DNA from 3 places in the Burkholderia sp. KL41 genome. Region 3 is predicted to be linked to each of the others. Evidence: riboswitches for the same ligand, from Rfam matches in the RefSeq annotation. Region 3 holds a riboswitch; each other region holds the start of a gene.
What was found. Region 3 has a riboswitch for cobalamin ahead of cobG (precorrin-3B synthase). Riboswitches for the same ligand answer to the same signal wherever they lie in the genome.

Region 1: another riboswitch for cobalamin. It lies ahead of PQB87_RS13815 (hypothetical protein); the one in region 3 lies ahead of cobG (precorrin-3B synthase).
Region 2: another riboswitch for cobalamin. It lies ahead of PQB87_RS19575 (CbtB domain-containing protein); the one in region 3 lies ahead of cobG (precorrin-3B synthase).

The regions. Positions count from the first base shown of each region.
Region 1 is NZ_CM174446.1:2,933,086-2,940,699, reverse strand. Features, by position in the region: gene lgt (prolipoprotein diacylglyceryl transferase) at 1-383, shown strand, start outside; gene PQB87_RS13840 (SIMPL domain-containing protein) at 494-1,234, opposite strand; gene PQB87_RS13835 (EVE domain-containing protein) at 1,415-1,876, opposite strand; RNA gene ssrS (6S RNA) at 1,948-2,129, opposite strand; gene PQB87_RS13825 (cell division protein ZapA) at 2,211-2,525, opposite strand; gene PQB87_RS13820 (hypothetical protein) at 2,522-2,872, opposite strand; cobalamin riboswitch at 3,027-3,280, shown strand; gene PQB87_RS13815 (hypothetical protein) at 3,346-3,567, shown strand; gene PQB87_RS13810 (FecCD family ABC transporter permease) at 3,564-4,562, shown strand; gene PQB87_RS13805 (ABC transporter ATP-binding protein) at 4,559-5,374, shown strand; gene cobT (nicotinate-nucleotide--dimethylbenzimidazole phosphoribosyltransferase) at 5,427-6,482, shown strand; gene PQB87_RS13795 (adenosylcobinamide-GDP ribazoletransferase) at 6,472-7,248, shown strand; gene cobC (alpha-ribazole phosphatase) at 7,233-7,614, shown strand, end outside.
Region 2 is NZ_CM174447.1:419,906-427,519, reverse strand. Features, by position in the region: gene metE (5-methyltetrahydropteroyltriglutamate--homocysteine S-methyltransferase) at 1-1,920, opposite strand, end outside; gene PQB87_RS19585 (LysR family transcriptional regulator) at 2,046-2,954, shown strand; gene PQB87_RS19580 (CbtA family protein) at 2,977-3,699, opposite strand; gene PQB87_RS19575 (CbtB domain-containing protein) at 3,713-3,922, opposite strand; cobalamin riboswitch at 3,956-4,097, opposite strand; gene PQB87_RS19570 (histidine phosphatase family protein) at 4,146-4,718, shown strand; gene PQB87_RS19565 (inorganic phosphate transporter) at 4,894-6,486, shown strand; gene PQB87_RS19560 (2OG-Fe(II) oxygenase) at 6,781-7,524, shown strand.
Region 3 is NZ_CM174446.1:1,939,869-1,947,482, reverse strand. Features, by position in the region: gene PQB87_RS09025 (cobalt-precorrin-5B (C(1))-methyltransferase) at 1-747, opposite strand, end outside; gene cbiE (precorrin-6y C5,15-methyltransferase (decarboxylating) subunit CbiE) at 747-2,009, opposite strand; gene PQB87_RS09015 (hypothetical protein) at 2,134-2,430, opposite strand; cobalamin riboswitch at 2,573-2,763, shown strand; gene cobG (precorrin-3B synthase) at 2,831-4,234, shown strand; gene PQB87_RS09005 (precorrin-8X methylmutase) at 4,227-4,853, shown strand; gene PQB87_RS09000 (precorrin-2 C(20)-methyltransferase) at 4,850-5,584, shown strand; gene cobJ (precorrin-3B C(17)-methyltransferase) at 5,581-7,308, shown strand; gene PQB87_RS08990 (MFS transporter) at 7,315-7,614, opposite strand, start outside.

The DNA.
Region 1 (7,614 bases), 990 kb from region 3:
TGCGCGACGATGCGGCATGGTTGCCGAAGCATCCGGAACTCGTCGAGAAGTGGCATCTCGCCGACGTGTTCATGCAATACCAGATGCTGCCGCGTCATCCTTCGCAGCTCTATGAAATTGCGCTCGAAGGCATCGTGCTGTTCTTCGCGCTGTTCCTCTTCGCGCGCAAGTCGCGGCCGATGGGCGCCGTGTCCGCGCTGTTCCTGATCGGCTACGGCCTCGCGCGCTTCACGGTGGAGTTCGCGCGCGAGCCCGACGACTTCCTCGGCCTGCTCGCGCTCGGCCTGTCGATGGGGCAGTGGCTGTCGCTGCCGATGATCATCGCGGGCATCGCGTTGATGGTCTGGGCGTATCGCCGCCGCGCGGCGAATGCCGTTGCGTGAGGTGATGACGATGCACGCGCGATCGGCGCGTGCATCGTCCCACGCATTGAAATGAAAAACGCCGGCCTTCGGGCCGGCGTTTTTCATTTCGGACTGCCGCGCGCTGCGCGTTACTTCATCTGCACGGAACCGTTGACGGTGACCGACACGGTGGCCTTGCCGCCTTCGACCGCGATCGGTGCGCTCATCTTCGCGCTGTCCATCGGTGCCGCGGCCATCGCCATCATGCGCGGATACGGCTGCACGTTGCGGCCGCCGCCGACGTTCACGTCGCGGATCGTGTAGCTGCTGTAGCCGAATGCCTTCGCGGCTTCGTCCGCGCGGGCGCGGAACGACTTGATCGCCTCGGTCGTCAGCTTCTGCTCGGCTGCGCGCTGCGCTTCGGGCGACAGCGAGAACTCGACGTTCGCGACCTGCATCAGGTTCGACAACTGGCCGGCCAGCTTCGACGCCGCGGCGAAATCGCGCGATTCGAGCGCGACCTCGGTGCGGCCGCGCCATGCGGAAATCTTGCCGTCGCGATCGGTGCTCGGATAGACGGAGAATGCGCCCGTGTGTGCCGTGACGCCCGATACGCTTTTCGCTTGCGACAGGGCGGCGTCGGCGCGCTGGTTCAATTGCGCGGTGAGGCTGCCCGGATCCTTGGCCTGCTGCTCGTAGAACAGCGTGATGTGGATGATGTCCTGCGGCACGTCGGCGCTGGCCTGCGACGACAGCGACAGCACGCCTGCCGGCTCCGGAAAGTGCGGGTTCGCGGCCTGCGCGTGCGCGGCGGGTGACGCGAGCGTCAGCGCGACGGGAACGGCGGCGGCAAGGGCGAGCGACAGCGCGAGTGCGGATTTCTTGGTCATTGTTGGACTCCTTGTGCGAGGGCGCGCACGCGGATCACGCGTGCGCGACGCGGGCGTACCGCGCGACGAAAAAACGACGGCCGGCTTGATCGGCCGGCAGCGGTTGCTTAGGCCGCGCGAAAGTGCCGCGAGTTCCGTGGCGGCGGCGCGTACTGACCAGATTTGACGTTCGGCGTGCGCCTACTTCATCAGCTTTTCGGTGATGAACCGCCATTCGGCGCGCGTGACGGGCGTGATCGACAGCCGGTTGCCGCGTGCGAGCACGCGCATGTCGGCGAGTTCGTCGTGTTCGCGCAGCGCGGCGAGCGGCACGAGCGGCGATTTTTTCACGTAGCGCACGTCGACGAGCAGCCAGCGCGGCGCTTCCCGGGTCGACTTCGGATCGTAATAGGGGCTTTTCGGATCGAACTGCGTGGGGTCGGGGTAGGGTGTCGACGATACTTCGGCGAGGCCCGCGATGCCCGGCTCGGGGCAGCTCGAGTGATAGAACAGCACGCCGTCGCCGATCTTCATCGTGTCGCGCATGAAATTGCGCGCCTGATAATTGCGCACGCCCGTCCACGGCAGCGAGCGCTGCGGTGCGTTGGCGAGATCGTCGATGCTTGCTTCGTCCGGTTCGGACTTCATCAGCCAGTATTGCATGGATCGTGATCGACGCAGAAAGAGGCTGCTACAAAAGAAAACGGCACCGGGCTTCGCCCGATGCCGTTGGATAGGCCCCCGCCTTGGCCGCTAGGCCGGCATCCTGAACCTGAGGTTCAGAATTGGTCGCAGTTAGCAGCACTTCGGGTACATCAGACAGAGTGACGCGCGCGCCCGTGCTACAAATTTCCGCAACCGTGCACATGGCATTGGTTCAAGGAATATATGACCTTGGCGAACCAGGCAGGGAAGCTGACTGAACTGTGATTCGATGCGCCAATTTGACCACCGTTGATCGCCGAGATCAAGGGGAATCGACGCATCGATTAAAACGTTACTGCGTCTCGTGCTGTGCGAGCACCGCGCCGAGCTGTTCATTCATCTGGTGCATTGTACGACGGATTTCCTCCGCCGGAAATGCTTCACCGTGCCGCACGCTCGTTTGCAGCCGCAGCAATTCGGAAGCGAGCGACAGCGCCGCCATCACGGCGATGCGATCGGTGCCGCGTACCGAGCTGTTCGAGCGGATTTTCGACATTTCGGCGTCGACGCGCGCGACCGCTTCGAGCAGTGCCGCTTCGGTCTCGGCCGAGCAGGCGAGCCGATAGGCCTGACCGAGAATCGAGACTTCGATCTGCTTGGTGCTCATGCATGTTCTCCGTGGCTGGCCGCGTCATCGCCATCCGTACGCGCCTGCGCATCCAGCAGGTCGAGCTGGTTGTCGGCTTGCTCCGCACTTTTCGAGCGCGGCAGCTTTTCGAGAATCGCGTTCAGTTTCACCTGGGCGTCGTCGATCTTTGCCGACAGCGTGTCGCGCTCGGCCGCGAGCGCATTGCGTTCGTCGCGCAGTTGCGCGAGTTCCGCGCGGACCGTGTCCGCGTCCGCGCGCAATTGCGCGACCTGCTCCTCGAGCGCGAGCCGTTCCGAGTGATAGCGCTTGTTCAGCGAAATCAGACGGCCAATATTTTGAGATAGGGTTTCGAGTTCGTTGAGCATTTGCTGCGTCCTCTAAAGACCCAGCATTTTAGCGCGGAATAACGCGCAAACCGACATCTGTAACGTTTCCAGTCGTAACACCCCTGCTTCTTGCCGCGAATCGGCGCGTCACGTGCGTGCCCGGATGCTTCCTTGACGCTCGTGCGACCCGCTCCTAAACTGGCGCCGCCTCGGTGCTCGCGCGTGCAACGCGCGGTTAAACGGGAAGCAGGGCGCGGGCTCCGCCAGGACGCCGCCAACCTGCGCTGCCCCCGCAACGGTAAGCGGCCGCGTTGCATGACGCAGGCCGGCTCGGGCGCGTTCCGCATGCACGTTTCGCATGCGGACGCGGGCCACTGCGCGTCTTCGCGCGGGAAGGCGAGCCGGACCGCCGCCAGCCCGGATACCGGCCGAGGCGGGGAGCCCGCACGGGCTTCGTGACGCGCGGCCTGCGGGGAAGCGGGGCGTGCAGTGCTTCACGGGATTGATCTTCGATGCTGACCCCAATCGTCGGCGGCGCCGATTTCTGCCATCTTGATGACGTTCTCGAACCGGGCGACCACCGGAAGGTCGTCGCGCGCGTCGACCACCTGACCGCAAGGATCACGAGCTTGGGTATGCCTGCAACACGCTGCACTGCGCCGATGTCGCGCCCGGCCCGCAGCGGTAGCGCGCCGATGCGCGCAGTGTCGTCCGTCGCGCGGAGGGCCGCATGAGCGCCGTGCGCGCCACCGCGATCTGGGCCGCATTGGCCGCGGCGGTCGCATTGCTGTTCGTCGCGTCGCTGTCGATCGGCAGCGTACCGATGTCGCCGTGGCAGGCGCTCGCGTCGCTCGTGCCGCATGGCGGCGACGCGCTGTTCGCCGACATCGTCCGCACGCTGCGCCTGCCGCGCGCGCTCGCGGGCTTCGCGTGCGGTGCGCTGCTCGCGCTGGCCGGCTCTTTGTTGCAGGTGTTGCTGCGCAACCCGCTCGCCGATCCGTACGTGCTCGGCGTGTCCGGCGGCGCGGCCGGCTTCGCGCTCGTCGCGATGATCGCGGGCGGCGCATGGTGGCTCGTCGATGTGTCGGCGTTCGCCGGCTCGCTCGTGTCGGTCGTGCTCGTGCTCGGACTCGCGCGCCGCGAGCTGGGGCGCGGCGAGTCGCGCGATGCGTCGCCGCGGCTGCTGCTCACGGGCGTCGTGATCGCGGCGGGGTGGGGCGCGCTCGTCACGCTGCTGCTGTCGCTCGCGCCCGATGCGCGGCTGCGCGGCATCATCTTCTGGCTGACGGGCGACCTGAACGGCGTGAGCACACCGTGGTTCGCGTGGGGCGCGCTGCTGCTGGCCGCGTGCATCGCACTGCCGGCCGCGCCGCAACTGAACGTGCTGCTGCGCGGCGATGCGACGGCGCTCGCGCTCGGCGTGCCGGTCGCGCGCCTGCGTGTGCGGATCTATCTCGTCGCATCGCTGGCCGCCGCGGCCGCAGTGACGACCGCCGGCACGATCGGCTTCGTCGGCCTCGTCGTGCCGCACGCGCTGCGGCTCGCATTCGGCAACGACCAGCGGATGTTGCTGCCGGCCGCGATGCTCGCGGGCGGCGGTGGCGTGATGGCCGCCGACCTGCTCGCACGCACCGCGATCGCGCCCGCGCAACTGCCGGTCGGCGTGATGACCGCATTGATCGGCGTGCCGGTGTTCCTGTGGATGTTGCTCAGGAGGCCGATGCGATGACCCGTGCCGCATTGCGCGCCAGCGGCGACGAGATGAGCTGCGCGGCCGTCGGCCTGACGCTGAAGGCTGGCGCGCGCACGCTGCTCGATAGCTTCACGCAGGCGTTCCGTCCGGGCGAGATCTGGTGCATCGCCGGGCCGAACGGCGCAGGCAAGACGACGCTGCTTGCGACCCTCGCGGGGCTTCAGCCGCCGGCCGGCGGACACGTCGAGATCGACGGCCGGCCGCTTTCCGCATGGCCGCCCGCGCAGCTCGCGCAGCGCCGCGCACTGATGCCGCAGCAACTGCACGACGCATTCAGCGCGACCGTGTTCGATACGGTGTTGCTCAACCGCTTTCCGTATCTCGGCGGCTGGGGCTGGGAGCGCGACGGCGACCGCGCGGCCGCGCGCGACGCGCTGGCGACCTTCGACCTGACCGCGCTTGCGTCGCGCGACGTGCTGTCGCTGTCGGGCGGCGAGCGGCAGCGCGTCGCGCTGGCCGCGACGCTGTGCCAGGACGCGCCGTTGATGCTGCTCGACGAACCGCTCGCGCATCTCGACCTGCATCACCAGATCGATTGCCTGACCGCGCTGGCCGCCTGGCTCGACGCGGGCCCGCGCGCGGTGCTGTTCTCGTGCCATGATCTGAACCTCGCGCGGCGTTTCGCGACGCATGCGCTGTTGCTCGACGGCCGTGGCCACGCGTGGGCCGGCCCCGTGCACGACGTGCTGACACCCGAGCGCGCGAGCGACGCGTTCGGTTATCCGCTCGTGCTGATCCGCGAGAACGGCCGCGACGCGCTGCTGCCGGCGTGGCCCGAGCGACAATGACGTTTCCTTTTCCGATGCGCGGTGCACGCCGCGCCCACGACACGGCTTCCCGATGACGACCCCGACCCACTTCCCGCCCGCGATCGCACCGCTCGACGACGTGCTGCGCAAGCGCCTGCAGCATGTGATCGACCACAAGACCAAGCCGCCCGGCAGCCTCGGCCAGCTCGAGGCAGTCGCGCTGCAGGTCGGCCTGATCCAGCACACCGAGCGGCCGGTCGTGCAGCGTCCCGTGATGATCGTGTTCGCCGGCGATCACGGGATTGCCGCCGAAGGCGTGAGCCCCTATCCGCAAGCGGTGACCGCACAGATGGTCGCGAATTTCCTCGCCGGCGGCGCGGCGATCAATGCGTTCTCGGGCGTCGCGCAGAGCACGCTCGAGATCGTCGATGCGGGCGTCGCGTCGCCGCTGCCGCTGTCCGACCGCCTGGTGTCGCTGCCGGTCGCGCGCGGCACGCGCAACTTCGCGACGGAACCTGCGATGACGCGCGACGAGGCGATGACGGCGCTCGCAGCCGGTGCGGCGCGCGTGCGCCTGCACGCGTCGCTCGGCACGAACGTGATCGGCTTCGGCGAGATGGGGATCGCGAACACGTCGTCGGCCGCGTGCCTGATGAGCCGCTTGCTCAGCGTGCCGATCGACGCGTGCGTCGGGCGCGGCACGGGCCTCGACGACCAGGGCCTCGCGCACAAGCGCGCGGTGCTCGGCCGTGCGCTCGTCAAGCACTCGCACGCGATTGCGCCGCTCGACGTGCTCGCGACGTTCGGCGGCTTCGAGATCGCGATGATGACGGGCGCGTATCTCGCGGCCGCGAGCGAACGGATGACGATCCTCGTCGACGGCTTCATCGCGACGGCCGCATTGCTCGTCGCCGAGCGCATCGCGCCCGGCGTGCGCGACTACTGCGTGTTCTCGCATACGTCGCACGAGGCCGGGCACCGGCGCATGCTCGAGCATTTCGGCGCGAAGCCGCTGCTCGCGCTCGACCTGCGGCTCGGCGAAGGCACGGGCGCGGCGCTCGCGCTGCCGCTCGTGCGTGCGGCTGCCGCGTTCCTCACGGAAATGGCGAGCTTCGAATCCGCCGGTGTCGACGATCGTGACGCCTGATCGCGCGCGCGGCGTGCGGGCCGAACTGCGCTACTTCTTCGTCGCGCTCGGCTACTTCACGCGCGTGCCCGTGCCGCGCGCGATCGGTTACGCGGCCGGCGATCTCGACCAGGCCGCGCGATATTTCCCGCTCGTCGGCGCATGCGTCGGCGCGTGGGGCGCGCTCGTGTATCTGGTCGCGCTGCGCGCGCTGCCCGTGTCGATCGCGGTCGGGCTGTCGATGGCCGCCACGCTGCTCGCCACGGGGGCCTTCCACGAGGACGGCCTCGCCGACAGCTGCGATGCGTTCGGCGGCGGCTATACGCGCGACGACGTGCTGCGCATCATGCACGACTCGCGGATCGGCACGTTCGGTGCGGTCGCGCTCGTGATCGCGCTCGGCGTGAAATGGCAGGCGCTTGCGTCGATGCTGCCGTTGCGTGCCGCATGGACGATGATCGCCGCGCACGCGGCGAGCCGCGCGGCGGCCGTGAGCCTGCTGATGACGCTCGACTACGTGCGGCCCGAAGGCAAGGCGAAACCGGTCGCGCAACGGATGGGGGCACGCGCGGCGTGTGTCGCCGCGCTGTTCGGATTACCGTGGCTGTTCTGGCCCGACTGGCGCATGGGCGTCGCCGCCTGCGTGGCGCTCGTGCTCGTGCGCGCGTGGGCAGCCCGCTATTTCGTGAAGCGGATCGGCGGTTATACCGGCGACTGTCTCGGCTTCACGCAACAACTGTGCGAACTGGCGATCTATCTCGTGGTGCTCGGATGGACGTCGTCCTGATCCGTCATCCGGCCGTCGGTGTCGAGCCGGGCATCTGCTACGGACGCAGCGACGTGCCGCTCGCCGCGCCGGCCGACGCCGGCGCGCAGGCCGTGCGCGCGCATCTGTCGGTACTCGGCGCGCCGTTTCCCGAACAGGTCTGGACGAGCCCGCTGACGCGCTGCGTGTCCGTTGCCGAGCGGATCGCGCAGGCATGCGGCGTGCCGCTGCAACGCAATGCGGACTGGCAGGAAATGGATTTCGGCGCGTGGGAGATGCGGCGCTGGGACGATATCGACCGCGCGGCACTCGATGCGTGGGCGGCCGACCTGATGCATGCGTGCGCGCATGGCGGCGAAAGCGTCGCGCGGTTCGCTACCCGGGTCG
Region 2 (7,614 bases), on a different replicon from region 3:
GCCGTTCGCGGTGATGCGGAACGACTCGACCGCCCACTTCAGGTACGCGCCCCATTGCGCACGGCGCAGCGGCAGCCCTTCGCGCAGCGCGGCCTCGTCGATCTGGATCACGCGCACGCCGGCCTTCTCGAGATCGAGCACTTCCTCGCGGATCGCCAGCGCGAGCTGGTAGCACGACACCGAGCGCGGCTGGTCGTCGCGCACGAACGACCAGTTCAGGATCGTCACGGGGCCGGTCAGCATGCCCTTCATCGGCTTGTTCGTCAGCGACTGCGCATACGTGATCCATTCGACCGTCATCGCCTTCGGGCGGCTGATGTCGCCGAACAGGATCGGCGGCTTCACGCAGCGCGAACCGTATGACTGCACCCAGCCGAACTGGCTGAACGCGTAGCCGTCGAGCTGCTCGCCGAAGTACTCGACCATGTCGTTGCGCTCGGCTTCGCCATGCACCAGCACGTCGAGTTCCAGTGCTTCCTGCTCGCGCACGCTGCGTTCGATTTCAGCCTGCATCGCGGCCCGGTAGCCCGCATCGTCCAGCGCACCGGCCTTGAACTGGCTGCGCGCGTGACGGATTTCGCCGGTCTGCGGGAACGAGCCGATCGTCGTCGTCGGGAACGCCGGCAGCTTCAGGCGTGCCGACTGCTTCGACGCACGCTGCGTATAGGGGCTCACGCGGTTGCCGAGCTGCGCGTCGATGCGGGCGATCGCGGCCTTCACCGCCGGGTTGTGCACGCGCGGCGAGTGGCGGCGCGAATGGATCGCGGCAGCGTTCGCGGCCAGTGCATCGGCCACCTTGTCGCGGCCTTCGTTCAGCGCGGTCGCGAGCACCTTCAGCTCGTCGAGCTTCTGCAGCGCGAACGCGAGCCACGAGCGGATTTCCGCGTCGAGCTTCTCCTCGCTCGCGAGATCGACCGGCACGTGCAGCAGCGAGCACGACGGGGCGAGCCACAGGCGATCGCCCAGTTGCTTCGCGAGCGGCTCGAGCCAGTCGAGCGTCGCGTTCAGGTCCGTCTTCCAGATGTTGCGGCCATTGATCGCGCCAACCGACAGCACGCGCTCGGCCGGCAGTTCACGCACCAGCGCGTCGACTTCGTCGCGTGCGTTGATCGCATCGACATGCAGGCCGTCGACCGGCAGCGAACTCGCGAGCGCCAGGTTGTCCTGGAGCTGGCCGAAGTAGGTGGCGAGCAGCAGCTTGATGCGACGCGTTTCCAGCGCCGCATAGGCGGTGCGCAATGCCTGACGCCACTCGGCGTCGAGTTCGGTGACGAGAATCGGTTCGTCGATCTGCACCCATTCGACGCCCTGCGCGGTCAGCGTGTCGAGCAGCGCGCCGTACACGGGCAGCAGCTTCGGCAGCAGCGCGAGGCGGTCGGAATCGTCCTTCGCCTTGCCGAGCCACAGGTACGTGACGGGGCCGAGGATGACCGGCTTCACGGCCACGCCCTGCGCCTGCGCTTCCGCCAGTTGCTGGAGCAGGCGCGACGGGTCGAGCGAGAAGTTCGTGTCCGCGTGAAATTCCGGCACGATGTAGTGGTAGTTCGTATCGAACCACTTCGTCATTTCACCGGCCGAGACCCCGCCGCAGCACGCCGCATGCTCGGCCGCCGACTGCGCCGAACGGCCGCGCGCGACGCGGAAATAATTGTCGAGCACATCGCCGTGGAAACCCTGCACGCGCTTCGGCAGGTTGCCGAGCGTGAAGCTCATGTCGAGCACCTGATCGTAGAACGCGAAGTCGCCGATCGGGGCCAGGTCCAGGTCGCGCTGGTCGTTCCAGTGACGCTGGCGCAGCTCGGCGCCGAGCGCCTTCAGCTCGTCGCGCGACGATTCGCCCTTCCAGTAGCGTTCGAGACCGAACTTGAGTTCGCGCTTCGCACCGATGCGCGGGAAACCGAGGTTGTGTGTCGTGACCATGAGCTGCCGTCCAGAAGAAGTGAAGATCCGGCAGCCATCATAGGGATTTCATTCCATGAAATAAAATGGCATTATTTCATTCATCCATTAAATCTGTTCATGTATCCGTTGCGCGAGCGATATCCATGCTGGAACGATTCCATCTCGTCGTGATCCGTGAAGTCGAGCGCCAGGGCTCACTGACCGCGGCCGCCCACGCGCTGCACCTCACGCAATCGGCACTCAGCCACACCGTCCGGAAAATTGAGCAGCAGCTCGGCACGCCGATCTGGGATCGGGAAGGCCGCGGCCTGCGGCTCACCCAGGGCGGGCAGTATCTGCTGAAGCTGGCGAACCGGCTGCTGCCGCAGTTCGAGCTCGCCGAGGAGCGGATGAAGCAGTACGCGAAGGGCGAGCGCGGCACGCTGCGCATCGGGATGGAGTGCCACCCGTGCTACCAGTGGCTGCTGAAGGTCGTGTCGCCGTACCTGTCGCGCTGGCCCGACGTCGACGTGGACGTGAAGCAGCGCTTCCAGTTCGGCGGCATCGGCGCCCTGTTCGGCTATGACATCGACGTGCTCGTGACGCCCGATCCGCTGAACAAGCCGGGCCTGCGCTTCGACCCCGTGTTCGACTACGAGCAGGTGCTGGTGGTCGCCGATTCGCACCGGTTCGCGAACGCCGATTACGTGACGCCCGAACAGCTGACCGACGAGATCCTGATCACCTATCCGGTCGAAACCGACCGGCTCGACATCTACAACCAGTTCCTGACGCCGGCCGGCATTGTGCCGAGGCGGCACAAGTCGATCGAGACGACCGACATCATGCTGCAGATGGTGGCGAGCGAGCGCGGCGTGGCCGCGCTGCCGAGATGGCTTGCCGACGAATACGCCGACCGGATGCCGGTCGTGCCGGTCAAGCTCGGCAAGAAGGGAATCGCAAAGCAGATCTTCCTCGGCATCCGCGAAGCGGACGCATCGATCGACTATCTGGCCGCGTTCGTCGCGCTGGCGCGCGAATCGACGGGGAGCGCGCCACGCATGCTGCGCTAGGCGTGCCCCGTTGCCGTGCGCGTCAGGCGGCGCGCATGCCGATGCGTTCGCCGCGCTCGACCCATGCGCCGAACAGCAGGCCGATCGTCGTCCACATGATCACCTGCATGCCGATCGCCGCCACGCGGAACTTCCACAGCAAGGCCGCCGGGAAATCGGCCGGCAACTCGCTGACGGACGGCAACCCGATCTGCACGGCCGCGATGATCGCGACGAACACGAGCCCGGCGACGATCGACGCGTTCCACTGGCCGAGCTTCGCCAGCAGATGGCGGCGCACGCTGACCGAGAACACCATCGTCGCGACGGAAATCGCGATCATCAGGAAGAACAGGCCCGTGCGATAGCCGATCGTGTCGGGGTCGCCGACCGACGGCGGATTGGCCGGGTACTTGAGGTTCGGCACGATCACGAGCGCGATGAACGCCGCCAGCGCGAGCCACGCGGCCAGCGGACGGGCCGGGAGGCGGCTGCCTCGCCCGTAGGCATACGCGAAGACCAGCGAGAACAGCCCGCCGAATGCCGCGCCATAGGTCACGACGCCCGTCAGCAAGCCGAGGCCGGCCTGCGTGTGGCGGCTGACCAGCTCCGGCTCCGGTGCGTCGCCCTTGGCGGCGTCGGCTTTTTCTTCAAAGGAGATTGCCTGATCGACTTGCGGTTCGCCGACGACCTTTGCGAAACCGAACGTGAGGAGGCCTGCGGCGATGCCTGCGAGCATCCCGCGCATGAGCAGCTTTCCGACCATCGTGAACTCCGCGTCAGTGGCAGGGGAAGCCGAGCAGGTGGCGGCCGTCGTGGACGAATTCGTGGACGTACATGCCCGGCACGAGCGACGTCGCACCTTGTTCCGCGCCGACGAAATAAAGCGCGAGCAACAGGATCAGGCCGACGAACACGGCCCACGGCAACAGTTCACGGACGGGGATGGGCGCCGGCACGACCGCCGGCCTCAGCACTGCTTCGCTCATGGATGCACCTCAGGGGAATCGCGCCCCGACAAATGTTGGATGGATACGAAGGCAGGTCTGGCTTCCGGGATCATCGATCACCGGTTACAGTGGCGCGACCGCGCCGGGCTTGCACCGGCTTCCGCGCTTCGTATCGGGCGAATTGTACGCGCGAACGTTCGCGTATTGAAGAAGCGCTGCCAGGCGGACACGTGCGCCCGTCCCGGATCATCCGAAAACCGACATGAACATGCCTACCTCGCTGCGCCTGATCGCACACGCATCGACCCGGGCGATGCGCACCGGCACGTTTCCCGACGACGATCCGCTCGATACGCGCGGGCTCGCCGAAGCCGCTGCGCTACGCGGCCGGTGGGCAGGTACCGCCGGCGCGCTCGCGCTGTGCAGCCCCGCATGCTGCGCGCGGCAGACCGCCGATGCGCTCGGACTTCATGTCGACATCGACGACGCACTGCGCGACATCGATTACGGCAACTGGCGAGGCCAGCGCCTGCACGACCTCGCACGCGACTTGCCGGACGAACTGGACGCGTGGATCGCAGACCCGTCAGCGTCGCCACACGGCGGTGAATCGTTCGAAGCAGCCATGCACCGCGTCGGCACGTGGTTGAACGCGCTGCGGCAAGATCGCGACATCGTCGCAATCACGCATGCGCCAATCGTCCGCGCGGCCGTCGCCCATGTGCGGCGGATGGATTCGAAGGCAGCGGCCCGCATCGACGTCGCGCCGCTGTCCTGCACGACGCTTGTTGCGTCGCCGAACGGATGGACGTTGAGCACGGACGGCAACGCGTAGAGCGCTATTGCGCTCACTATGTGGACGACGATGCGGGCTGGCGCGTCACGTTGCGCATACACGCCTTCAATCGCCTTACGCATCGGCAAGGCACACCGTGCGTGGTTCCGACTGTCATCAAACTGACTGCTGGCCGCAGATAGGATCGGACGCGGTTCCCTCACGAGATGCCGTCATGAATCAACCTGCTTCGTCCGCACCGAACAACCCGGGCTCCGTCGAACGCACCAGACAGGTCGGCTATGCCGTCTTCCTGCTGGTGCTGGCGCTCGGCGCGCTCTACATCGCCACGCACCTGATCGACGATCTGGCTCCGGTCCGCGAAGGGAAACTGTTCCCGTACCTGCTGCTCGGCGCCGCGCTGCTGATCGCACTCGGCTTCGAATTCGTCAACGGCTTCCACGACACCGCGAACGCGGTCGCCACCGTGATCTATACGCACTCGCTGACGCCGAACGTCGCGGTGATCTGGTCCGGCATGTGGAACTTCCTCGGCGTAATGGTCTCGAGCGGTGCCGTTGCGTTCGGCATCCTGCAGTTGCTGCCGGTCGAGCTGATCCTGCAGGTCGGCAGCGGCGCGGGCTTCGCGATGGTGTTCGCGCTGCTGATCGCCGCGATCGTGTGGAACCTCGCGACCTGGTATTTCGGGTTGCCGTCGTCGAGTTCGCATACGCTGATCGGTTCGATCATCGGCGTCGGGCTGATGAACCAGCTGATGCACGGGCCGTCCGGCACGAGCGGCGTCGACTGGGGCCAGGCGCTCGGTGTCGGCAGGTCGCTGCTGTTCTCGCCGATCGTCGGCTTTCTGTGCGCAGCGCTGTTGCTGCTCGTACTGAAGACGCTCGTGCGGGTTCCGGAGTTGTACAAGGAGCCGCCGAAAGACCAGCCGCCGCCGTTCTGGATTCGCTGCCTGCTGATCCTGACCTGCACGGGCGTGTCGTTTGCGCACGGTTCGAACGACGGGCAGAAAGGGATGGGGCTCATCATGCTGATCCTGATCGGCACGGTGCCCACCGCCTATGCGCTGAACAAGGCCGTCACGCCGGCCGAGACGCAGACCTTCGTGGCGGTCGCGAACCAGGCGGCCGCGACATTCGGGAAGTACACGAACGGCGTCGCGCCGTCCGCGAACCCGCGTGCCGACGTCGAGCGCTACGTGCAGCATCGCGAACTGACGCCTGCAGTGCTGCCGGCCGTCCAGCAGCTGTCGACATCGCTCGCGACCGCGGTCGGCGCGTCGGGCTCGATGGCAGACGTGCCGCAGCGCGACGTCGACAACGTGCGCAACACGATGTATCTGGTATCCGAAGCAATCCGCCTGATCGAGAAGTCGGGTCAGCCCGCGTTCGCGGCCGACGACAAGCTGGCGATCGACAACTATCACAAGCAACTCGACCACGCGACCAAATTCATTCCGACGTGGGTGAAGGTTGCCGTCGCGATCGCGCTGGGCCTCGGCACGATGGTCGGCTGGAAGCGGATCGTCGTGACCGTCGGCGAGAAAATCGGCAAGCAGCATCTGACGTACGGACAAGGCGCATCGGCCGAACTCGTCGCGATGCTGACGATCGGCGCCGCCGACGTGTACGGATTGCCCGTGTCGACGACACACGTGCTGTCGTCGGGTGTCGCGGGCACGATGGCGGCGAACGGCTCCGGGCTGCAGTGGAGCACGGTGCGCAGCCTCGTGCTCGCGTGGGTGCTGACGCTGCCGGCGTCGATCGTGCTTGCCGGCGGGCTCTACTGGTTGTTCCGGTCGATGGCTTGATTCACGTTGCGACGGGTGGCCGGTGAGCCGGCCGCCTGTCGTGGAAGATTCGCCGCTCGCTTCTCCGCCTCTCCGCCTCTCCACACTGATACGTCGCCGCCTTCGATGTGTCCGTGCGCGTCCCGTGCCTTTCCCTCTTGCTTCCGAATTGAAGCGCAAGATCTGGAGCGCGTCTGCACACGAACGTCGCTAGACTGGGTTCATCGACTTTCTTCGTGGCTCCAACCGTGCGCGCAATGCTTCCGGGCATTCCGCACGACTCGCGCCACATCGCTGACGAACCAAGGGACGCCCGTGAACATCGCCGATCTGCAACCTGCCGTCGAATCGCCGGACATCGCACAACGCGTCGACGCCATCGACTGGCCGACTGTCGGCGCCGAACTCGATCGCTATGGATGCGCGCGTGTGCCGGGCCTGATTTCCACGAACGAATGCGATGCGCTCGCGTCGCTCTATCCACGGGATGCGCTTTATCGTTCACGCGTCGTGATGGCGCGGCACGGATTCGGCCGCGGCGAATACAAGTACTTCGCGTACCCGCTGCCCGCAGTCATTGCCGAGCTTCGCACGACGATCTACCCGCATCTCGCACCCATCGCGAATCGCTGGAACCAGGCACTCGGAATCGACGTCCGCTATCCGAACGACCACACGACATTCCTCGATCGCTGCCGGGCGGCGGGGCAGACGCGACCGACGCCGCTGATCCTGCAATACGGTCCCGACGACTACAACTGTCTCCATCAGGATCTTTATGGCGAGCACGTGTTTCCGCTGCAGGTCGCGATCCTGCTGTCGGCGCCGGGCCGCGATTTCACGGGCGGGGAATTCGTGTTGACGGAACAGCGGCCACGCATGCAATCACGGGCGGAAGTGGTGCCGCTGATGCAAGGCGACGCGGTGATCTTCGCCGTGCATGGCAGACCCGTGCAGGGGACGCGCGGCGTCTATCGCGTCAACCTGCGCCACGGCGTGAGCCGGATTCGCAGTGGCCACCGTCACACCGTCGGCATCATCTTTCATGACGCGCAGTGACGGCAGCGAGGACGAGCGTGGTGCCGTCCCGACGTTCGTCACGCGGATGATTTCCGGTTCGCGCGGGGAGCACCGCGTTACGCTATTGCC
Region 3 (7,614 bases):
CCGCAGGTGCTTGAGCACCGCGCCCGCGAAATCGCCCATCTCGATCAGCGCCATGTCGGGCAGGTGGTAGTGCGCGCGCATCGCATCCTCGCTTGCGTTGCCCGTGCACGCGGCGATATGGGTGATGCCGTTCGCCCGCGCGACGTCGATGCCCTGATGGATCGACGCGATATAGGCCGAGCACGAGAACGGCCGCACGATGCCGGTCGTGCCGAGGATCGACAACCCGCCGACGATGCCGAGGCGCGGGTTCATCGTCTTCAGCGCGAGCGCCTCGCCGCCCTCGACGCCGATCGTCACGTCGAAGCCGCCCGCATAACCGTGCTCGGCCGCCAGCGCTTCCAGGTGCGTCGTCATCATCTGGCGCGGCACCGGGTTGATCGCCGGTTCGCCGACCGGCAGCGTCAGCCCCGCGCGCGTGACCGTGCCGACGCCCGGCCCCGCATGAAAACGCACGCCGGGCGCCGCCGCGAGCGCGACACGCGCGAAGATCAGCGCGCCGTGCGTGACGTCCGGATCGTCGCCGGCATCCTTGATCGTGCCGGCTTCCGCGCCGTCGGCCGTCGTCCGGCAGAACTCGAGCCGCATCATCACGCGCTGCCCCTTCGGCAGCACGATCTCGACCGCGTCGTCCGCATGCCCCGCGAGCAGCAGCCGCGCGGCGGCGAGCGACGTCGCGGTCGCGCAACTGCCGGTCGTGTAGCCGAAGCGTAGCGGCGCGGGCTGTTCGGGGGTCTCGTCGCGCATCACGCGTCCGTCGTATGCGTCGTGGCTGGCGATGCCGCCGTGCCGGCCGTGTCGACCGTGGCCGGCTTGCGCACGTCGTACAGCGTGACCGGCAGCGCCTGACGCCACGTGTCGAAGCGGCCGAGCGGCTCGGCATGCGCGAGCGACACGCGCGTGAGCGTGCCGCCGTGCGTCTCGCGCCATGCGGCGAGCGCCAGCTCGCCCTGCAGCGTGACCGCGTTCGCGACCAGCCGGCCGCCGGGTTTCAGCGATGCCCAGCACGCGTCGAGCACACCGGCCGCGGTCGCCCCGCCGCCGATGAAGATCGCGTCCGGCGCGGCGAGCCCCGCGAGCGCCTCGGGCGCGCGGCCCGCGACGAGTTGCAGGCCCGGCACGCCGAGCGCGTCGCGGTTGTGCTCGATGAAGCGCTGCCGCTCCGCATGCGCTTCGATCGCGATCGCGTGGCATGACGGATGCGCGCGCATCCATTCGATACCGATCGAGCCGCTGCCGGCGCCGACGTCCCACAGCAGCTCGCCGGGCACGGGCGCGAGGCGGCCGAGCGTCATCGCGCGCAGGTCGCGCTTGGTGAGCTGGCCGTCGTGGCGGTATGCATCGTCGGGCAGGCCGGGCGTGAGCGCGCGGCGCGGTGCGTCGGGGCCGGCCCGGCAGTCGAGCGCGACCAGATTGAGCGCGGCCGTTTCGGCGACGCGCCAGTCCTGCGCTAGCCCGTCGAGACGCCGCTCGAGCGGGCCGCCCAGATGCTCGAACACGCTGATGCGCGTCGGCCCGAAGCCGCGTGCGACGAGTTCGGCCGCGACGGCGGCCGGCGTCCGGCCGTCGGCGCTCAATACGAACAGGCGGCGGCCCGGCAGCAGGTGGCGCGCGAGCGCCGCAAGCGGACGGCCGACGAGCGAAACCGAGCCGACATCCTGCAGTGCCCAGCCGAGGCGGGCGGCCGCCAGCGACAGCGACGACGGCGCGGGCAGCACGCGCCATTCGTCAGGGGACAGCGAGCGCGCGAGCGTGGCGCCGACGCCGAACAGCATCGGGTCGCCGCTGGCGAGCACGCAGACGGGCGACATGCGCCGTGCAAGCACGCCCGCAAGGTCGAACGGCGACGGCCACGCTTCGCGCGCGGCCGGCAGCCGTGCGGGCAGCATGTCGAGATGCCGCTTCGCGCCGACGACGAGCGTCGCGTCGAGCAGCGCGCGGCGCGCGCTGCGGCCGAGCCCCGCGTAACCGTCGTCGCCGATGCCCACTACCGTCAGCCACGCCGTCATGCACCCTTCCCCATCGTTCGATTCCATCCCGTTTGTTGCGATGCGCGGCTGCCGGAGCGCCGCGCGTTGATTCGTTTCCATGCCGTGCGCATCGCCCGACGGCCGGTGCGGCACGGCCACGACGTCAGCCGAGCGGCACGCCGACGACAAACGTCAGCAAGGCCAGAACCATGCCGCCGATCGACGCGATCAGCAGCCAGCCGAGCAGCAGCCACATGAGCGGCCGCGCCCCGCTTTTCCTGTACAGGAGCGTGCCGCCCGCGACGATCGGCACGCCGAGGCCGGCGAGCCCGACATTCTTCGGCCACTCGGCCGACGGTGCAAGCGGGATCAGCAGGCATGCGAGCAGGACCCATGCGGGGATGGCCAGCAGGCCCAGTGCGATGCCCATGCCGAACAGTTCCGTCCTGCCGAGTTTCATGGCGGATGCCGGCGGTCGCCGATCTGATGTCGAGGCGCCAATCCTACCATTTGCGAGACAGCGCAAAACCGTCTGCGGCCATGCTGCGACGCGGTTGCGCGACGCACCGCCGATGCCGGATCGTCGCGAAAATCGGGTATCCTACGGCCGTTCGTTCGCCGGTGCCCTTCGGGGCCGAAGAGGGAACACAGGGCGCACCACGCGCCGCTGTGGCTGCCCCCGCAACTGTAGACAGCGAGCCGATCTCCCCCTCATGCCACTGGTTTCACCGGGAAGGCCGGGAGCCGGCGCCGACCTGTCAGCCAGGAGACCTGCCGGCCAGAAAGTGCGTGCGTGCCAGTCGGCGTCGGGCGGGGTGTACCGACGCGTTGGCCGCGGCGCGACACTGCCCCGGTACCCCGTGAGTTCCGCCCCCGATTCGATTCCTGCGTCGCCCGTCGCGCGCCCGTCGGCTTGCCCGGGGCTCGTGCGCGTGGTTGCGGCCGCCGACGGCGGGCTGTGCCGGATCAAGCTGCCGGGCGGCCGGCTCGATGCGCGTCAGGCGCGCGCGATCGCCGCCGCCGCGCGTGCCTGCGGCTCCGGCGCGATCGACGCGACCAATCGCGCGAATCTCCAGCTGCGCGGCATTCGCGACGGCGCGGCCGACGCGCTGATACGCGCGTTGCTCGACGCGGGCCTCGGCCCGTCCGTCGACGCAACCGCGGATGCCGTCGCCGATACCGCCGCGCTCGCCGCGAGCGACGACGTCCGCAACGTGATGCTCAGCCCGCTCGCCGGTGACGACCCCGCCGCCCTCGTCGACAGCCGCGCGCTCGCCGCGCCGCTCCTCGACATGCTGGCGCGCGAGCCGCGCCGTGGCGAGCTGTCGCCGAAATTCTCGATCCAGCTCGACGGCGGCGAATCGGTTGCGGCGCTCGATCATCCGCACGACATCTGGCTGGCCGCGTGGCGTCGCGGCGACGGTGCGGTACGCATCGCGGCCGGGCTGGCCGGCTGCCCGCCGGTCGCGCACGACGACCGACCGGCCTCGGTCGATGTCGCGCCCGATCAAGGTGTCGCGCTGGTCCGCGCGCTGCTGCTCGCGTTCCTCGATCTCGCGCCGGCGGACGTCACGCGAATGCGTGCCCTGCTCGCAACCTGCGGCGAACGCGCGCTGCTCGAGCGCGCGCAGCACTATGTGCCGTTCGCGCTTGCGGCCGATCCGGCGCTCGCCGGCTGGCGCCGCGCGCGCACCGATCCGGTGCTGCGTTTCGGCGTACACCCGTCGCGCGATGCCGCGCGCTGCCACGTCGGCGCGCAATTCCCGCTCGGCCGGCTCGACGCCACGCAACTGGAACGGCTCGCCGCGCTGGCCGAAACCGACGGCGACGGCACGCTGTCGATGACGCCCTGGCAAGGCGTGTTCATGCATCGCGTCCCGCGTGAACGCGCGCCGGCCACGCTCGATGCGCTGGCGTCGCTCGGCCTCGTCTGCGCGTCGTCCGACCCGCTGGCGTCGCTCGTCGCGTGCACCGGCAGCGCGGGCTGCGCGAAGGCGCGCGCCGACACGAAACACGACGCGCTCGCGCTCGCCGCGCGCATCGGCCATGCGGTCGACGTGCACCTGACCGGCTGCGAGCGCCATTGCGCGCTGCCGCATCCCGCGACGCACACGCTCGTCGCGGTTGCGCCCGCGCACTACGACCTTTACCGGCGCGATGCGGCCGCGGGCCTCGGCGCCCCGCTCGCGCGCCATCTGACGATTGACCAGGCCGCGGCCCGACTGACGGGCGCACGGCACAGCCAGGACACCACCGATGCTTGACTACATTCGCGACGGGCAGGAAATTTACCGCCAGTCGTTCGCGACGATCCGCGCCGAGGCCGACCTGTCGCAGGTTCCGCCCGACCTCGAGAAACTCGCGGTGCGCGTGATTCATGCGTGCGGGATGGTCGACGTCGTCTACGACCTGCGCTTCTCGGCCGGCGCCGGCACGGCGGGCCGCACGGCGCTCGCGGCCGGCGCGCCGATCCTGTGCGACGCGCGCATGGTCGCCGAAGGCATCACGCGCGCGCGACTGCCGGCCGGCAACCGCGTGATCTGCACGCTCGGCGAGCCGGAAGTGCCCGATCTCGCGCGGGATCTCGGCAACACGCGTTCGGCCGCCGCGCTCGAACTGTGGCGTCCGCAGCTCGCCGGCAGCGTCGTCGTGATCGGCAATGCGCCGACCGCGCTGTTCCACCTGCTCGACATGATCGACGCCGGCGCGCCGCGCCCCGCCCTGATCCTCGGTTTCCCGGTCGGCTTCATCGGTGCGGCCGAATCGAAGGCGCTGCTCGATGCCGACAGCCGCGGCGTCCCGTACGTCACGCTGCTCGGCCGCCGCGGCGGCAGCGCGATGGCCGCTGCGGCGGTCAACGCACTCGCGACGGAGGTCGAATGACGACCGCGCGCGGACGCCTGTTCGGGGTCGGCGTCGGCCCCGGCGATCCCGAACTGATGACGATCAAGGCGCTGCGCGTGCTGCAGGCCGCGCCCGTGGTCGCGTATTTCGTTGCGAAGGGCAAGAAAGGCAATGCATACGGCATCGTCGAGGCGCACCTGCGGGACGGGCAGACGCAACTGCCGCTCGTTTATCCGGTGACGACCGAGGCACTGCCGCCGCCGCTCTGCTACGAGACGGTGATCGCCGACTTCTACGACACGGCCGCCGAGGTCGTCGGTGCACACCTCGATGCGGGGCGCGACGTCGCGGTGATCTGCGAAGGCGACCCGTTTTTCTACGGCTCGTACATGTACCTGCACGACCGCCTCGCACCGCGCTACGACACCGAGGTGATCCCCGGCGTATGCGCGATGCTCGGCGGCACCGCCGTGCTCGGCCAGCCGCTCGTCTATCGCAACCAGAGCCTGTCGGTGCTGTCGGGCGTGCTGCCCGAGCACGAGTTGCGCACGCGGCTCGCGCAGGCCGATGCGGCCGTCGTGATGAAGCTCGGCCGCAATTTCGACAAGGTGCGGCGCGTGCTCGACGAGCTGGGGCTCGCGAAGCGCGCGCTGTATGTCGAGCGCGCGACGATGGCGAGCCAGCGCATCGTGCCGCTCGATGAAGTCGATCCGATGGCGTCGCCGTATTTCTCGCTGCTCGTCGTGCCGGGGGAAAAATGGCAAGGATGACGACCCCGCCCGCGATCGTGATCCTCGGCGCGGGCGCGCTCGATACCGCGCGGCGCATCCAGGCGCGTTATCCGGGGGCCCGCGTGCACGGCCTCGCATCGCGCGTCACCGCCGACGTGCCGTTCGACGATCTCGGCGCGCACTTGCGCGAACTCTATGCACGCGGCCTGCCGATCGTCGCGCTGTGCGCGGCCGGCATCGTGATCCGCTGCATCGCTCCGGCGCTTGCCGACAAGGGCGTCGAACCGCCCGTGCTCGCGGTGGCGGAAGACGGTTCGGCGGTCGTGCCGCTGCTCGGCGGGCTGACGGGCGTCAACGTGATGGCGCGCGAAATCGCCGCCTGCGTCGGCGTCGCGCCGGCGATCACGACGAGCGGCGAACTGCGCTTCGGCGCGTGCGTGCTCAATCCGCCGGAAGGCTATGCACTCGCCGATCTCGCCCAGGGCAAGCGCTTCGTGTCCGACCTGCTCGCGGGTGCATCGACGCGCATCGACGGCGCGGCGCCGTGGCTCGACGATGTCGCGCTGCCGCGCGACGACGCAGCGGCGCATGCGATCCGCGTGACGCCCGAAGCCTGGCTCGGCACGCATGACGAGCTCGTGATTCATCCGCGCAGCGTGGTGGTGGGCGTCGATGCGCACGCTGTTCACGCGGATGGCGCGCTCGCGGCACGCATCGCGGCGTCGCTCGACGCGCACGGTCTCGCCCGGCTGGCGCTCGCGGCCATCGTGGCGCCCGCAGCGGCGATCGGCGATGCCGCGCTGGAGGATGCGGCGCACACGCTCGACGTGCCGCTTCGTTTCGTCGATGCAGACGTCGACGGCGACGGTGACGGCGGCGTACCGGCCGATGCGGCCGCGCTGCTCGGCCGCGCGTTGCGTGTCGTGCACACGCTGCGGGCCACGACGAACGGCATCGCATGCGCGGTCGCGTCGCATCCGGTCGATCCCGCCACGCTCGGCCGTGCGCGCGGCCGCCTGACGGTGCTCGGGCTCGGCCCGGGCGGCGCCGCGTGGCTCACGCCGGCCGCGCGCGCCGCGCTCGCGGACGCGACCGACATCCTCGGCTACACCACCTACGTGAACATGGCCGGCCCGTTCCGCGACGACCAGCGCGTGCACGGCACCGACAATCGCGAGGAGATGCAGCGCGCGCGCCATGCGTTCGAACTCGCGGCCGAGGGCCGGCGCGTCGCGGTCGTGTCGTCCGGCGACCCGGGCGTGTTCGCGATGGCCGCGGCCGTGCTCGAGGCACTCGACGAAGCGCGCGACCCGCACTGGGCCGCGGTCGACCTGCGCGTGGAGCCCGGCATCTCGGCGTCGCTCGCGACGGCCGCCCAGGCCGGCGCGCCGCTCGGCCACGATTTCTGTGCGATCTCGCTGTCGGACAACCTGAAGCCGTGGGACGTGATCGAGACGCGCCTGCGGCATGCGGCGCAAGCCGATCTGGTGATGGCGTTCTACAACCCGATCTCGCGCGCGCGGCCGTGGCAGCTCGATCGCGCGCTCGATGTCGTGCGCGCGCATCGCACGGCCGATACGGTGGTCGTGCTGGGCCGCGACATCGGCCGGCCGGGCGCGACGCTCGCGACGACGACGCTCGGCGCATTGCGCAGCGACCAGGTCGACATGCGCACGATGGTGATCGTCGGCTCGTCGACCACGCGCCGCTTCGCGATCGGCGAGGGTCGCGAGTGGGTCTATACGCCGCGCTGGTATCGCTGAACCCGGTCAGCGCGCCGGCCTGACGCCGTGCGCGCGGGCATACGCCGTGCCGCCCGCCCCCCAGAACCGGTACACGAGCACGCCGACGACGGCCTGCGCGACGACCACGAACGCGACGCAGCCGGCCCATCCCCACCGGTGCCAGCCGGGCACCGGCAGGACCGAGCCGAGGCTGCCGCCGAAGTAATAACAGGACAGGTAGATGCCGATCGCCGTCGAGCGCGCGCTCGATGCCGCCTGCGAAATGAACGTGTTGGCCGACGCCTGTTCGACGAACACGGCGGTCGAGCTGAGCGCGAGGCCGGC